DNA from 3 places in the Alteromonas sp. DY56-G5 genome. Region 2 is predicted to be linked to each of the others. Evidence: predicted binding sites of a transcription regulator. Region 2 holds the regulator's gene; each other region holds the start of a gene.
What was found. The regulator sigma-54, encoded in region 2, starts transcription at its own class of promoters, with help from an activator protein. The targets are predictions, from matches to a motif close to GTTGGCACGNNNNTNGNNT.
Positions count from the first base shown of each region.

Region 1: a site for sigma-54 is predicted at 2,275-2,293, ahead of NO989_RS05075 (glucan biosynthesis protein). Genes of this name have one in related genera too.
Region 3: a site for sigma-54 is predicted at 2,607-2,625, ahead of NO989_RS14080 (DUF2884 family protein). Genes of this name have one in related genera too.

Region 1 is NZ_JANHZQ010000007.1:6,912-11,639, forward strand. It holds gene mdoH (glucans biosynthesis glucosyltransferase MdoH) at 1-456, opposite strand, end outside; gene NO989_RS05075 (glucan biosynthesis protein) at 437-2,062, opposite strand; gene NO989_RS05080 (outer membrane beta-barrel protein) at 2,889-3,443, shown strand; gene NO989_RS05085 (YheU family protein) at 3,497-3,733, opposite strand; gene NO989_RS05090 (hydrolase) at 3,782-4,728, opposite strand, start outside.
Region 2 is NZ_JANHZQ010000029.1:52,473-57,200, forward strand. It holds gene kdsC (3-deoxy-manno-octulosonate-8-phosphatase KdsC) at 1-9, shown strand, start outside; gene lptC (LPS export ABC transporter periplasmic protein LptC) at 6-584, shown strand; gene lptA (lipopolysaccharide transport periplasmic protein LptA) at 553-1,107, shown strand; gene lptB (LPS export ABC transporter ATP-binding protein) at 1,110-1,835, shown strand; gene NO989_RS14460 (RNA polymerase factor sigma-54) at 1,909-3,390, shown strand; gene hpf (ribosome hibernation promoting factor) at 3,421-3,708, shown strand; gene ptsN (PTS IIA-like nitrogen regulatory protein PtsN) at 3,722-4,165, shown strand; gene rapZ (RNase adapter RapZ) at 4,250-4,728, shown strand, end outside.
Region 3 is NZ_JANHZQ010000028.1:29,141-33,868, reverse strand. It holds gene NO989_RS14090 (sodium-dependent transporter) at 1-565, shown strand, start outside; gene NO989_RS14085 (NAD-dependent epimerase/dehydratase family protein) at 680-1,492, opposite strand; gene NO989_RS14080 (DUF2884 family protein) at 1,659-2,489, opposite strand; gene NO989_RS14075 (hypothetical protein) at 2,836-3,027, shown strand; gene NO989_RS14070 (mechanosensitive ion channel family protein) at 3,103-4,440, opposite strand; gene NO989_RS14065 (acyltransferase) at 4,444-4,728, opposite strand, start outside.

The DNA.
Region 1 (4,728 bases), on a different contig from region 2:
TTCGCGAATACAAGCTTCAAACCCCACCATAATACGGCGGGTATCTTCGTTATAAACCGGCATGACGACAGCGTGCTTTTGCGTTAATGACACAGAAGTATCAGGAGGCGTTTGATTTCTGCGCAAGCTCAACGGGTCGATGTTAAAAAGCTGCAGAAAGAAACCGATAATGCCTGTCCAAAACGCCATACACAACCATGCGAACAGCGTTAGCCCCAACCCCAACTGTGCAATCTCTAAGTTGGTAAGGCCGTTAGGTAAAAAGATCTCGTACAAACTCCAACCGGCCAGTGCCGTGCTTGGAATAACTAGCATTGCCATGATAAACAAACGCATATGCTCTCCTTTTAAGATGAAGTGTGAAGCACGTGCAGTGCCATCACTTTTAACCTGAGGCACGGCTTTAGCCTCGTCCGATACCGCTATGCAAGCGCGATTATTTTGGTTGGTAGACATAATTCCAAACCTCACTCACACGTTTACCGTCTTTCTCTATGTAAGCGCGCATATCTACCGTCTGCTTTTCTTTCGGCTTAACAAAGAAGGTGGCCCGCCACTCTTGTCCATCAGCAACGGGGTAAAGTCGCTGCTGAGAAATCGTGCCGTTAGTACCCTGTACCACCAACTTCATCGACTCGTTATCAAAAGCAATGGCAGAAGGCGCGCTGAAGTCCACGCTGAACTGTCGTGTCGTATTTAGACTGTCGTTTTTAAACTCGTCACCCGGCAACACAGCCTTGCCTTGGCGGGTACGTACAACTGAGGCCAGTTCACTGACAAACGGATTTTGTTCTACGGTTTTAAGCTCGTAAGCGAAATACAGTGATTCGCCCGAATTGAATGGCTTTTCAGGCGTCCAAAAAGCCACGATATTGTCGTGTATTTCGGATTTAGTCGGAATTTCGACGACTTCTAATCGGCCTTTCTCAAAACCAGCTTCTGGCGTCACCCATAGCCCTGGGCGTATATGGTAATTGGCCTCTGCGTCGAGGTAATTATCCCATTCGCCGTCGCGTTGAAGCATGCCGAATCCTTTAGGGTTTGCGTCGCTAAGTGACGTGACTTGAAGGCGTGCAGGATTAGTCAGTGGGCGCCAAATTTCTTCACCAGCGTGAGTTACCATGAGTACACCGTCACTATCATGCACCTCTGGACGATAGTCGTCATGGCGCTTTTCTGTGTTCTCGCCATACAAGAACATACTGGTAAACGGTGCAATGCCTAGCTTGCTCACGTCATCTCTGGCAAATAACCAACTCTCTACCTTAACGCTGGTATCAATATCAGGCTGTATAACAAATTTGTACGCGCCCGCTACAGAAGGGCTTTCAAGACGCGCATAAACAGTAATAGGTTTACCCTCACTCGGTTCTATGACCCAGAACTCAGTGAAGTGGGGGAACTCTTCGCCTTTGGCTAGCGCCGTATCAATCGCAAGACCTCGTGCAGAGATACCGTACACTTGATTTTTACCTACAAGACGGAAGTACGATGCCCCCAAAAATACAGCAAATTCGTCTTTGTACTCTTCGTTCTTGATAGGGTAGTGAACGCGAAATCCAGCAAACCCTGACTTTTCGTCCGTTAGCCCAGCTAACCCCGACGCAGACCCGTCGTAGTTGAACATGTCACTGTTGAACGCTAGGCGTTCAGGCTTATTGCTTTCACCAATAGTGTGGATAGTGACAGGGTATTCATATAAAAACCCCGGGTGAAAAAACTGCAGTTCGTAGTCATTCTCGCCATGCCACAGACTCTGCTCGGGCTTGAAGCGAATTGAACGATACGTGGTGTAGTCAATTTCTTTAAGCTTGCTGTTTAACCCGTGATCGTCCTGCTCGTAGCTCTCTGTCGCTGACTGGCGTGCAGCATCAATAATTGACTGAAGAACCGGCGATGCTTTTTGAGGCTGATTGTCGTTGTTAACCTCAACTGCACCGGCTTGTTGAAACGCAAATAATGCGATGACACTGCTCATCGCTAAAAGAAGGTGTGACAGCTTATTGCGCTGACGCACATTCGTTTGTAAATCTTTACCGAAAATCGAAACTGGCTTAGCCATTTGTCCTCTCCTTATGAAAACAATGGTTATCCAGATGACCATCAACAACTCGTTACACGCCTTACTTACTGAAAAGCGTCATTTACAAAAACGGTATTGATTGAAGCCACGCGAGAAAGGCGCTCTCTTCCTTTCTTTATCCACTAATATCGTGAAAAACCGAATTCCTTGCCGAAGGGCTAAAGTGAATGTTGGATAACACACAGAGACTTGAGCAAAAGCTGTTCCAACACGAAATAGTCGCCGTTATTTTTTATATTTTTCATAATTTACAATACTTTACAAACACACACATTGTGAATTATTGGAGAACACTGGCTTGTAAAAATGTCCGATGAGTTAGACAAAAGGATAACTGTTGTTTTTTAGAGACAGTTTTGTGTGCCAACGTTTTACTAGGAATACATCAAACTTTGATTTTGAACATTTCAAATGTGTAGCCTCTAAAAAGCCAGACGTATTTTATCTATAAATATTAGCGACATAGATAAATTAAGACATATCAAAATAGTGATTTAGTACGAAGTTGGCAAACGCTTTGCTATTCATCATGTTGATAAATAAATCGGTCACTATTTCTTAACGGAAATAATAAAGATGGCATGAAGGCAAGTACGGCTTTGTGTTCATCAACCAAGTAGCCTTTTGCAGTGTGTCGTAAAGCACTGACTTGCAACACGTTTTGCAAACTGTCTAGAGCCATTGTGTAAAGACTAGAACCATTATGAAAAGGTTAGAGCTTTATAGAGTACCTAGAACGTGTTTAAACAACGAAAACGTTTGCGGTGAACAAGGTGGGTTACTGAACATACTAAGGAGTTATCACATGCGTAAATCATTCACACTTATTGCAGCAGCACTAACTGCGGCAACACTTCCTCTTACAGCTATGGCCGACAAGCCTGACTGGCGTTACGTAGAAGGTGGTTACACCAAAATGGACTTTGACGACAATGAGTCTTTTGAACCAGACGGTTTAACCGTTAACGGTAAATACTTATTGAATAGCAACTGGTACCTAAACGGCGAGTATAGCTTCTCTGAAGAGGGCAACTTTGACTTTGATATGCTGACACTAGGTGCGGGTTACCGTTTACCGGTTAACGCGACAACAGACGCGTATTTTGGTGCCAACTTAGAGCGTATTGACGGTGACGTAAACGACGAAACAGGTTACAGCATCAATGCTGGCCTTCGCTCGATGATCACAGAGCAGGTAGAGCTGGCGGGTGAAGTTGGCTACTACGATGTAGACGATGGTGAAGCGACATTTAGAGTAGGCGCTAACTATTACATCACGCCACAATGGGCTGTGGGTGCAAACTACAGAATCATTGATGATTTAGACATTATGCAGGTAACTGCACGTTACGCGTTTTAAGCCTTCCTCTCCTCAGGTAGGTAGCCGGGTTGCTCGACCCGGCTTTTTTGTGTCTATTGTTCTTCAGCTTCGCTTGGCTCAATATCTTCTTTTCTTTTGATATCTACACTTTCATGAAGCTCTGAATAGACCAGCACCGCCTCACCCGACTTGAGTCTGTTTAACACTTGCTGCACTTTCACATCTAGCGCAACTTCTTCAGCGCCGTAGTCCGTGCCCTCTCGCAGAACAAAAGACTCAGCCAGGCTATAAAGCGTATCGGCTTCTAGCGCGTCAATGGGGATTATCATTCACACTCCTGATAAAAAGCGTTTGGGTAAATTATTAGAACATCAACATTAGCGGCTGACATAACGACACGTAGTATTTACAGGTAAGGCTTCACTTACAAAACGTTTCACCCGTTCGTGCAGCCATACTTTAGGATTTAATATAGAACCTTGCATGAACCCAACGTGACCGCCTCGTTCACTTAGCTCCACGGTAACGTTGCGCGCAAGCTCTTCTTCCTTAGGCACAATTAAGTGATTCATAAAGGGGTCATCAATGCTATGCAATACCAGTGTAGGACAGTGGATCGCGCTTAAAAAGTGATACGCACTACACTTTTCATAGTAGTCTTGAGCGTCTGCAAAGCCGTGAAGCGGCGCTGTGATCTTCTCGTCGAATTGGGTAAAGCTGGTGATCTCTTCCACATCAGTTTTTGTTAGCTGTATAAGCTTGCGATAATCGATGTACTCCATCTTCTTACGCAGCGTATCCTTCATGCTAGTAAGTAAATACTTTTGATATACGCGAGAAAAACCCTGGTTAATTGATTTAGCGCATTCAGAAAGTTTAAGAGGTGAAGAAATGGCAATCGCTGCCTTAAGCCACTTTTGCGCAGGGTTTTCGCCCAACAGTTTCAATAGCATGTTGCCGCCAAGGGAAAAGCCGATGGCCACTTTAGGAATTCGTGGAAATTTATCGTGAAGCCACTCTAAGAAAAAGCTGGGGTCTTCTGTTTCTCCACTGTGATACGCCCGCGCTTTTAAATTTGGCACGCCGCTACAGCCGCGATAGTGCATCATCACCACCTGCCAACCATTCACTGACAATTGAACCATCATATCGTTCGCATAATGCGACTTAATGCTGCCTTCTAAACCATGAAACATCACCACGATACCCGATGTTTCCTGCGGTTTTGGCCCCCACGCCACATCGACGAAGTCGTCATCGGGTAATGTGAGACGCTCCATGTCGTAAGACAAAGGCAACCGCTTTTGAATAAAACGCGGCCATA
Region 2 (4,728 bases):
AGTGTATGAGCCTGTTTGGCTTTAATCGCTTAGGATTAAGTATATCGGCGCTATTTATTCTGGCGATGCTGATGTACATCCCTACGTGGATGGAAGAGCAGCCTGAAACGCAGGGGAATCGTGAAAACGATGCGCTAAAGCCCGCCTACAAAGCAAAAAATCTAACCACTACGCTGTACAATCAAGACGGTGAGTTAAATCACAAAGTATTTGCAGAGTCGATGGAGCATTACGACCAGCTTGGCTTTGTATTGTTTCAGCAACCTAAATACACCCTTTATACAGAAAACGCGTCATCACCATGGGTGGTAACCGCTGATGAAGGTACACTATACAATAACGAGCTAATCCAGCTGGAAAACCAAGTTAATATTGAGAACCAAACTGGCGATGACTTTGTCAGAAGTATATCGACCGAGTACATTCAAATTAATTTAGAAACCAAGCAAATGACATCTGACCAACCCGTTGAAATACTGGGCACCCAATATGTCATTTTAAGTAATGGGTTTAACGCGAATTTACGCACACAAGAATACGAGCTTTTAGATCATGTACAAACCACTTATTCCCCTAGCAACTAGTTTATTGCTTGCCATCGCTAGCGGTGCGGTACACGCCAGTGAAGATGATTTTTCGCAGCCCATAAAAATAGGCTCGAACACCCAGTTTATCGACGGTAAAAATAAAACCGCGTTGTACAAAGACGACGTACTCATAACTCAAGGCTCTTTGGTTATTGAAGCTGACGAAGTGGAAGTAATTGCCACTGACGGTGGTGGTCGTGAAATATTTATTGCTAGAGGAAAGCCTGCAAGCTATTCCCAGCAATTGGAAGACGGCACGCCAGTTTCGGCAAAAGCTAATGAAATACGCTATGAAGTGGTGAACCGAACGATTTCTCTTGCTGGAAACGCAGAGTTGAAACAAGACACCAGTAAAGTACAGGGTGACAACATCACGTTCGATATGATTACCGAGCAATTGCTAGCGACTGGCGGCGCAGGTAAGGATGGTGAGGGTCGAGTGACCACAGTATTCACACCTGAGACCATTCGCAAAACTTCGTCTAAGAAAGACAAAAAAGACAACGAGGGCAATGAATAGCAATGGCAACTTTGAGCGCTAAAAATCTTGCTAAGGCTTACAAGTCAAGACAGGTTGTTCGAGATGTAAGTCTGTCTGTCTCAACGGGTCAAATTGTTGGTCTTCTTGGCCCAAATGGCGCTGGTAAGACCACCACATTCTACATGATTGTTGGTTTAGTGAATCTGGATAAAGGCAAGATTGAAATCGACGACAATGAGCTAACTCATCAGCCCATGCACGAGCGCGCACGCCGCGGAATTGGCTACCTACCGCAGGAAGCCTCTATTTTCAGAAAGCTCACAGTGCATGAAAATATCATGGCCATTTTGCAAACCCGTAAAGATTTAAATTCACAACAGCAAGAAGAAGAAGCTGATGCGCTACTTGATGAATTTAATATTAACCATATACGTAATAGTACGGGGATGAGTTTGTCAGGGGGCGAACGCCGTCGCGTTGAGATTGCCCGCGCTCTGGCAGCAAAACCGCAATTTATTTTGTTAGACGAACCATTTGCTGGTGTTGATCCAATATCAGTTAATGATATAAAGAAGATAATACAACATCTTCGCGATAGGGGTATTGGAATCCTTATCACAGACCATAACGTACGAGAGACATTGGATGTTTGTGAAAAGGCGTACATTGTGAGTCATGGCGAGCTTATTGCGCAAGGAACGGCGGAACAGGTTTTAAGTAATCAAAAAGTAAGGGATGTATACCTAGGCGAACAATTCAGGCTATAGTTAATGTAACCGAATTGCCATTTTTCAGTTTCGCTCTGGTATATTCAATTTAGAGCATTTAAATAAGACGTAGATGAAACCATCTTTACAGCTAAAATTTAGCCAACAACTTACCATGACACCACAGCTTCAGCAGGCCATTAAACTGCTGCAGCTTTCTACACTTGATCTTCAACAAGAGATCCAAGAAGCGCTCGATTCTAATCCGCTATTAGAAGTTGAAGAAGGTAACGACGAGCCGCAACTAGAAAAGAACAATATCGACAACGATGACAGCGGCTCTGAGGCCACTGCTTCTGCATCTAGTGACACACTAGAAGCCGGCGATGCACTTGAGAAAAACGATCTTCCCGATGAGCTGCCAATCGACAGCACATGGGACGAATACTACTCTGCTTCATCTTCGCCAGCTCCGGGTCCATCCAATGACGACGAGCAAATCTTCCAAGGTGAGACTACTGAAGATATTCAAGAGCACCTTCTTTGGCAAATGCGCCTTACCCACTTCTCGGATACCGATCGCGCAATCGCTACAGCAATCATCGACTCTATTGACGAGTCAGGTTATTTAACCGTTACCCTTGATGATATTTTAGAAGCGGTTAACGATGATGATATGGAAGAGCCGATTGAAATGGACGAAATAGAATGTGTGCTTAAGCGCATTCAGATGTTCGACCCTATTGGTTCTGGCTCACGCTCTCCACAAGAATGTTTGATGGTGCAATTGCGCCAGTTTTCAGAAGACACACCGTGGCTTGCTGAAGCAAAGCAACTGATTGAAGAGTACTCTGACTTACTGAGCAGCAAAGACTATCGTACGCTTATGCGTAAAAGCCGATTGAAAGAAGATCAGCTACGCGAGGCAATGCGTTTACTGCAAACCTTGAATCCTCGCCCAGGTAGTGCTTTAGTTACTAAAGAGCCTGAGTACGTTATTCCTGATGTCTCAGTAACCAAGAAAAATGGCCGTTGGGTGGTTGAGCTGAACCCCGACAGTCTGCCTAAATTAAGCGTAAATCAACAATACGCTGCAATGAGTCGCCGTGCCAAGAATAGTAGCGATTCACAATTCATCCGCTCACACATGCAAGAGGCTAAGTGGTTCATAAAGAGCCTTGAATCTCGTAACGAAACCTTAATGAAGGTTGCAAACTGCATTGTGCAGCAGCAAATGGGCTTTTTTGAGCACGGCCCGGAAATGATGAAACCAATGGTGCTAAATGATGTCGCAGAAATGGTAGATATGCACGAATCCACTATTTCGCGAGTGACAACGCAAAAGTACATGCATACGCCACGTGGAATCTTCGAATTGAAGTATTTCTTCTCAAGCCACGTTGCAACAGAGTCTGGTGGTGAATGTTCATCTACAGCGATTCGTGCATTGATCAAGAAATTAGTGGCCGCTGAAAAGCCTAGCAAGCCGCTGAGTGATAGCAAGATTGCTTCATTGTTGGCCGAACAAGGCATTAAAGTTGCCCGGCGAACAATAGCAAAGTACCGGGAATCGTTGTCGATCCCGCCGTCGAACCAACGCAAAAGCCTTATTTAATCGGGCTTAATAATATAAGGAAGACGAAATATGCAAATCAACCTTACTGGTCATCATGTCGAAATCACCGACTCTTTGCGTAATTATGTCGATACGAAGTTCAGCAAACTTGAACGTCACTTTGATCACATTTCTAATGTGCATGTCATCCTGAACGTTGAAAAATTAAATCAAAAAGCCGAAGCGACCGTTCATTTAAGTGGCGCTGAAGTATTCGCATCCTCAGAAAATACCGACATGTATGCGGCGATTGACAGCATGGTTGATAAACTCGACCGGCAGGTAATCAAGCATAAGGAAAAACTGAAAAAACATTAGTAGTTAATTAAGCATGGATATACAAGCCATCGTAAGTCTGGACCGCACCGAGTGTGCGGTTCAGTGTAATAGTAAAAAGCGAATTCTTGAGATCATCGCTGATATCGCTGCCAAGCAAAACGAGAACATTGATCAGGCAACGGTACTCAACAGTTTGATGGCTCGAGAGCGTATGGGTAGTACAGGCATTGGTAATGGTATCGCCTTACCCCACGGACGCCTGCCGGGCCTTGAAAAAGTGATCGCCATTGTTGTAACCAGCACGCCAGCAATCGACTTCGACGCCCTTGACGAGAAACCCGTAGACATCTTTTTTGCGCTACTCGTTCCTGAGGAACAGACCGAAGGACACCTTCAAACGCTGGCCACCGTGGCTGGTAAACTAAGCGACAAAGAAACGATTAAAGCAATACGTCGCGCAACGACAAGCGACGATATTCTATCTGCATTAAGTTAAACATTAAGCGCCTATTAACCGTTTAGTAGGCGCCTAATTCAACAACGCGTATGTGATAAAACCAGAGTATTAGGGAGAAAGTAGGTGAAGCTGATAATAATCAGTGGTCGTTCGGGGTCTGGTAAGTCTGTCGCACTTCGCGCATTGGAAGATTTAGGTTATTACTGTGTTGATAATATCCCGGTAAACTTACTTCCCACCTTAACCCATACAGTTGTTGACGAGTACGATCAGGTTGCGGTAAGTATCGATGTGAGAAACTTACCTAAAAATCCTGACGATTTGGTAGAAATTCTAGACTACCTGCCTTCTTCGTGGTCGATGACCATTGTTTACATTGACGCGAGCGATGATGTACTGGTTAAGCGTTTTAGCGAAACACGTCGTCTTCACCCTCTCGCCAAGCTTAATAAATCGCTTTCAGAAGCCATTAAAGCCGAGTCTGCCCTACTTGCTCCTATTGCTGAACGCGCAGATTTATATTTAGACACAGATAAGCTTACCATTCACCAACTGGCAGAGTTAATTCGAGAGCGTATCCTGGGTAAGAAAAGCTCACGCCT
Region 3 (4,728 bases), on a different contig from region 2:
AGTGGGCATGATTTTTACTTACCTGCCTAGTATCTTTCTAGCGTTACAAGACTCGATTGGATATATGGGCGCATCGATTGTCGCTAGCTTGTTCTTCTTATTAGTGTTCTTTGCGGCAATTACGTCGCTAGTGTCTATTTTTGAAGTACCTGTTGCGGCGCTTATGGATGAAAAAGGTGTAAGCCGTAAATGGGCGCTTGGGTCGCTAGGAAGCATTATGATTTTGCTAGCCATCCTAAGTGCGTTGTCATTCGGTAAAGTTGATATGCTTACGTCGTTTATGCACTACGCTGGCGCAGATAAATCACTGTTTGATGTCATTTACGATGTGTTCTACGACACGATTTTGCCTTTAAACGGCTTGCTAATTTGTTTGTTTGTTATTTATCGTTGGAAGAGTGCAAACTTCAATGCTTCTTTGGAAGAGGGCAGCAGTGGTTACAAAGGCAGCTGGTTTGAAAAGTACGTGGATATTTCGCTGAAAACCTTTATTCCGCTTATTTTACTCGTGATTTTTGTAAACACGGTAGCTGTAAAATACTTCGGGTTGAGCCTATTCGGATAGTCAGGTTTTACAAGAAATGACGTGAGCTAGCAGTGAGCTCAACTTAAAAACGGCAAGCCTAAAGCTTGCCGTTTTTGTTTGTGTCAGAGTATGTATTTTCACTAAGTGTAAAGCCTAAAACATGCGATAGGGGTCGCTATACTCTGGTGTAATATTTAGCCTTGCCCAGCTTTGTTCGGCGTCAATCACTTTGCCAGCAGGTTCTGCTTCAGTATCAGAAAAGCGAGGAGCATCAATATCCATCGCCTTCGCTGCATCCACGTAATAAATACCGCGCTTAGGATGAGACAAGCTGCAAAGGTGAATAACATCGTTAAGCGGCTTGCCACAAATGATGGTCGTCAGCGCAGATACAATGTCGTACACATGTACAAGGTTTATTCGCTTATTTCCTGCATCTAACTGTTTTCCACTTAACGAGCGGGCGGGGTGACGGTCTGGGCCTACTAAACCGGCTAGGCGAACAATACTGATATCAACCTGACCTCGTTTAGACAATAAATAGTCTTCAATAGTCACGTGGGCTTTGGCCGAGGCTGTTTGCGGCTGTGTAGTGCTGACTTCGGACACTACCTCATTTGTTGCATCGCCGTAAACCGACGTGGTGCTGATAAACACGATATGCGCTACCTTTACGCTGATGGCTGCGTCTATCAACTGCAGCATATTGTTGGTGTATGACGCGAGATCTGTGTTTCTCCTGCCAGGGGGAATATTTAGCAACAAGGTAGCGTTTGGCAAATGGTTACAAAGCGCTGATGTATCTTCGCCCAGGGCATATTCAATTGCGGTGATACCTTGGTCTTTTAACGCGAGACGTTTCTGTTGGCTTCGAGTGGTGCCAACAATATTGACCTTGCCTGAAAGTGCTTTGCCCACATAGCTGGCTAACCAGCCGTAGCCACTAATTACTACATTTTGAGTCATCGATTAAATACCCCTTTGTTTAGGGCTTAAGAGTACATTAATTGGAGGGCGGTTGTCGTTAACTGTAAAAATGAAAAACCGACTGGGTTAAAGTCGGTTTTCTAAGGTGAGTGGTTAGCGTTGCAAGTCGTTTCGTTTTGCGCGTTTAGTTCGCTAAATGCTCCAACTACATTTTCATTTCGTCGTTGTGGTCATGGTGGTTGTCTTGATCAAGATCTAGCAGGTTCAAGTCATCTAGCCCAGATATGGATGCCTGCATTTTGCCTTCGGCATAATCCGCTTTCTTCAGTACCTTACACAATGCATCGCCTTTTTCTTCTAGCGCAGCCGCTTGGCTTTCTAAGCGATATTCTAAATCTTCACCCCAGCGCTCCATCTTTTGCTCAAACTCAGACATATCACCGCCTTCCCACAACATTTGTGTTCCTACGGCAATAAGTATTCTACCCATAGACTCACTGATTAAAGACTCAATTTGCGCTTCGAATTCTTGCTCCCAGCTTTCGTCAAACCAACCTGGCTCATCGAATTTAGTTGAATCAACGCGAATATTCCCTGCGTCATCATAGAATGAAGTGTTTAGTTTGGTTTCAAGTGAGTCGAACAGTTCACGAAAATCGTCACCCATTTGATCGCCGCCTAACAGTTCAGTAAATACTTCAGTTACTGCCACGTTGGCAATTTGCAGCCCTTCACTGGCGATATTCAAGGTCATAGGGATGGCGATATCAATGTTGTTGTAATATTCACTTACCCAGCGCTGTTGTTCGCTGTCAAGCGATACTGGTTCGCCGTTAATGGTCATATTGTGATGGGAGTCAATCGTCATCACTGAGCCATTGTCCATCTGTACCGTTAGATCACCTTGGTAATATTGAATATGACCATCAAGCTCCATGTCACAACTGTTGTTTTGAAAGCTGCTGTCATGCGCCAATGCGTGGCCGCTCATTAAAGTACTGGTAAGGGCAACTGAAAGTAATAGTTTCTTAGACATTGTTCATTCCTTAATTTACGTGTGACGCGTTAACGAAAGTGCTCGAAGCAAACTGCAATGCGTTGTAGTGTCACTGTCAGATAGACGCTAACGATACTCGCTGTTATACCTAAGGTAGAGCAATGGCCTTGCCAATATTTAAAGTATATATCTTTCAAATAGTTAGTGATATTTGATGATTTCTTTATGCTCTGCTAAATACACTATTTAGTGAGATTACCAACTAATTAGTAGTTTTGACTAAGATCAATTAATACCAATAGCGGTACATTTAAGCCAATCCAAGCATGGTTAAATCTTATTTATTGGTGCATAATACCGCCAATATTTTTAAGGGGTTATCACAATGGCTGATTGGATTAATGCAATTATGTTTGGTGTTGCGCTAATTGCCTTTACGCTAGGGCTAAGCAGCATCGTTATGGGCTTTATGACTGCTAAAGCAGGTGCTGAAGGTATGCAGGAAAAAATCGAGTACGGTTTTTTTGGCGTTACTGGTTTAGTACTTTGCTTACTGATGGCCTACGCATTGGCTTAAGCGATAAGCATTAAAAAAACCGGCTATCTCAGCCGGTTTTTTTTCGTCTTGAACAAGTCTTTATTCATCACTGCCTTATCGATTAGGTTCGCTCTTCTCCAGAGCATCCTCAGGCGCATTGTCGCTTTCGGGACTGTTTCTATAAGCGCTTTGTTCGCGATGGGCAAGCAGCGACAAATGTCCATCACGTTGATAAGCGCGTAAATCGAACAAATCCAGCATAGCCATAACGTGGTCGAAAATATCCGCCTGTACTTTTTCGTACCTCACCCATTCCTTTTGTGCACTGAAGCAGTAAATTTCTAAAGGTAAACCAAGCTCATTAGGCGGTAGCTGCCTAACCATTAGGGTTAGTTCTTGGTTTATATCTGGGTGCTTGCGCAAGTATGCCTCTAAATAAGCTCTAAAAGTGCCGATGTTGGTAAGGCGACGGCTGTTTAGCAGATCCGACTCATCAATGGAGTAATCTCGGTGATAAGCCCGGAGCTCATTTTTCTTCTTATCGATATATTCGTTGATATAGCGAATTTTCGAAAAGCGCTCTAGCATATCGTTGTCACAAAGCTTAATAGAGTGCACATCAATATAAATGGCGCGCTTAATTCTGCGTCCGCCAGACTCTTGCATACCGCGCCAGTTCTTAACTGCTTCTGTAGTAAGGCTGTAAGTCGGCAGCGTAGAAATGGTTTTATCCCAGTTCTGTACTTTGACGTTGGTAAGGCCTATCTCGAGTATTTCACCATCTACTTCATACTTAGGCATGGCAATCCAGTCGCCCGTATTAAACATGCGGTTAGCGGCTATTTGAATGCCGGCAACAAAGCCCAGAATGGTGTCTCTGAATATCAATAGTAAAACAGCGGCAATGGCGGTTAAGCCAGACACAATAAGTAGCGGGCTTCTGTCTACAATTAAAGAGATACTTAATAGTATGGTGACAATAGCAAATGCCAATTTGGTAACTTGAATAAAGCCAGTGATAGGTGCGCGTTTAGCAAGCGCTGAGGCGTTATAAACGTCTTCCACTGTGCTCAACATGGCATATAAGGCAAGAAGGCCGCTATATAACATGTATAGCTGAGCGCTCTTTATCACCATACCGTGCATCACGGCTTCATCGCTAATAAGTACCGGTGTGGTTAAGTAAATAAACAGGGCAGGAAACAGGTGCATTAAGCGACGGAAAAATCCGTGCTGCTGCAAGGCGTTGTCCCAAAGGTTATTGGATTTGTATACCCAACTGGCTATCTGGGGGCGCACCAATAGCCTTGCGATAATATAGATTACCGCCGACACCACTAAAATACTACTTAGTGCGATGACGTTATACAGCGGATCTTCAGTAGTAAGATTCGGGAAAATATCATTAACTATGTGAATAAAGTTATCGCGTACTGAAGCACTGACTTCCATTAATTACGACTCCAACATTTTCTTTATACGGTTGTCTTTATTTTCCCATAGACCGTTCAACCAGTTTTGGAAATAAAGACGAAACTCAGACTCAGTGCGTTCTGAATGCTGTTGTAATTCAGGTACCGGCGTAACGTTCACATCGATCACGATTTTTGTCATCTGACCGCTAAGCATTGCCATCATAGGGTGACGCTTATTTTCCGGGTAAAGCAGCGAGATATCTAACACGTTGGTAAATAATTCGCCCATAGCTGAGAGCGTAAAGGAAACGCCGCCGGCTTTGGG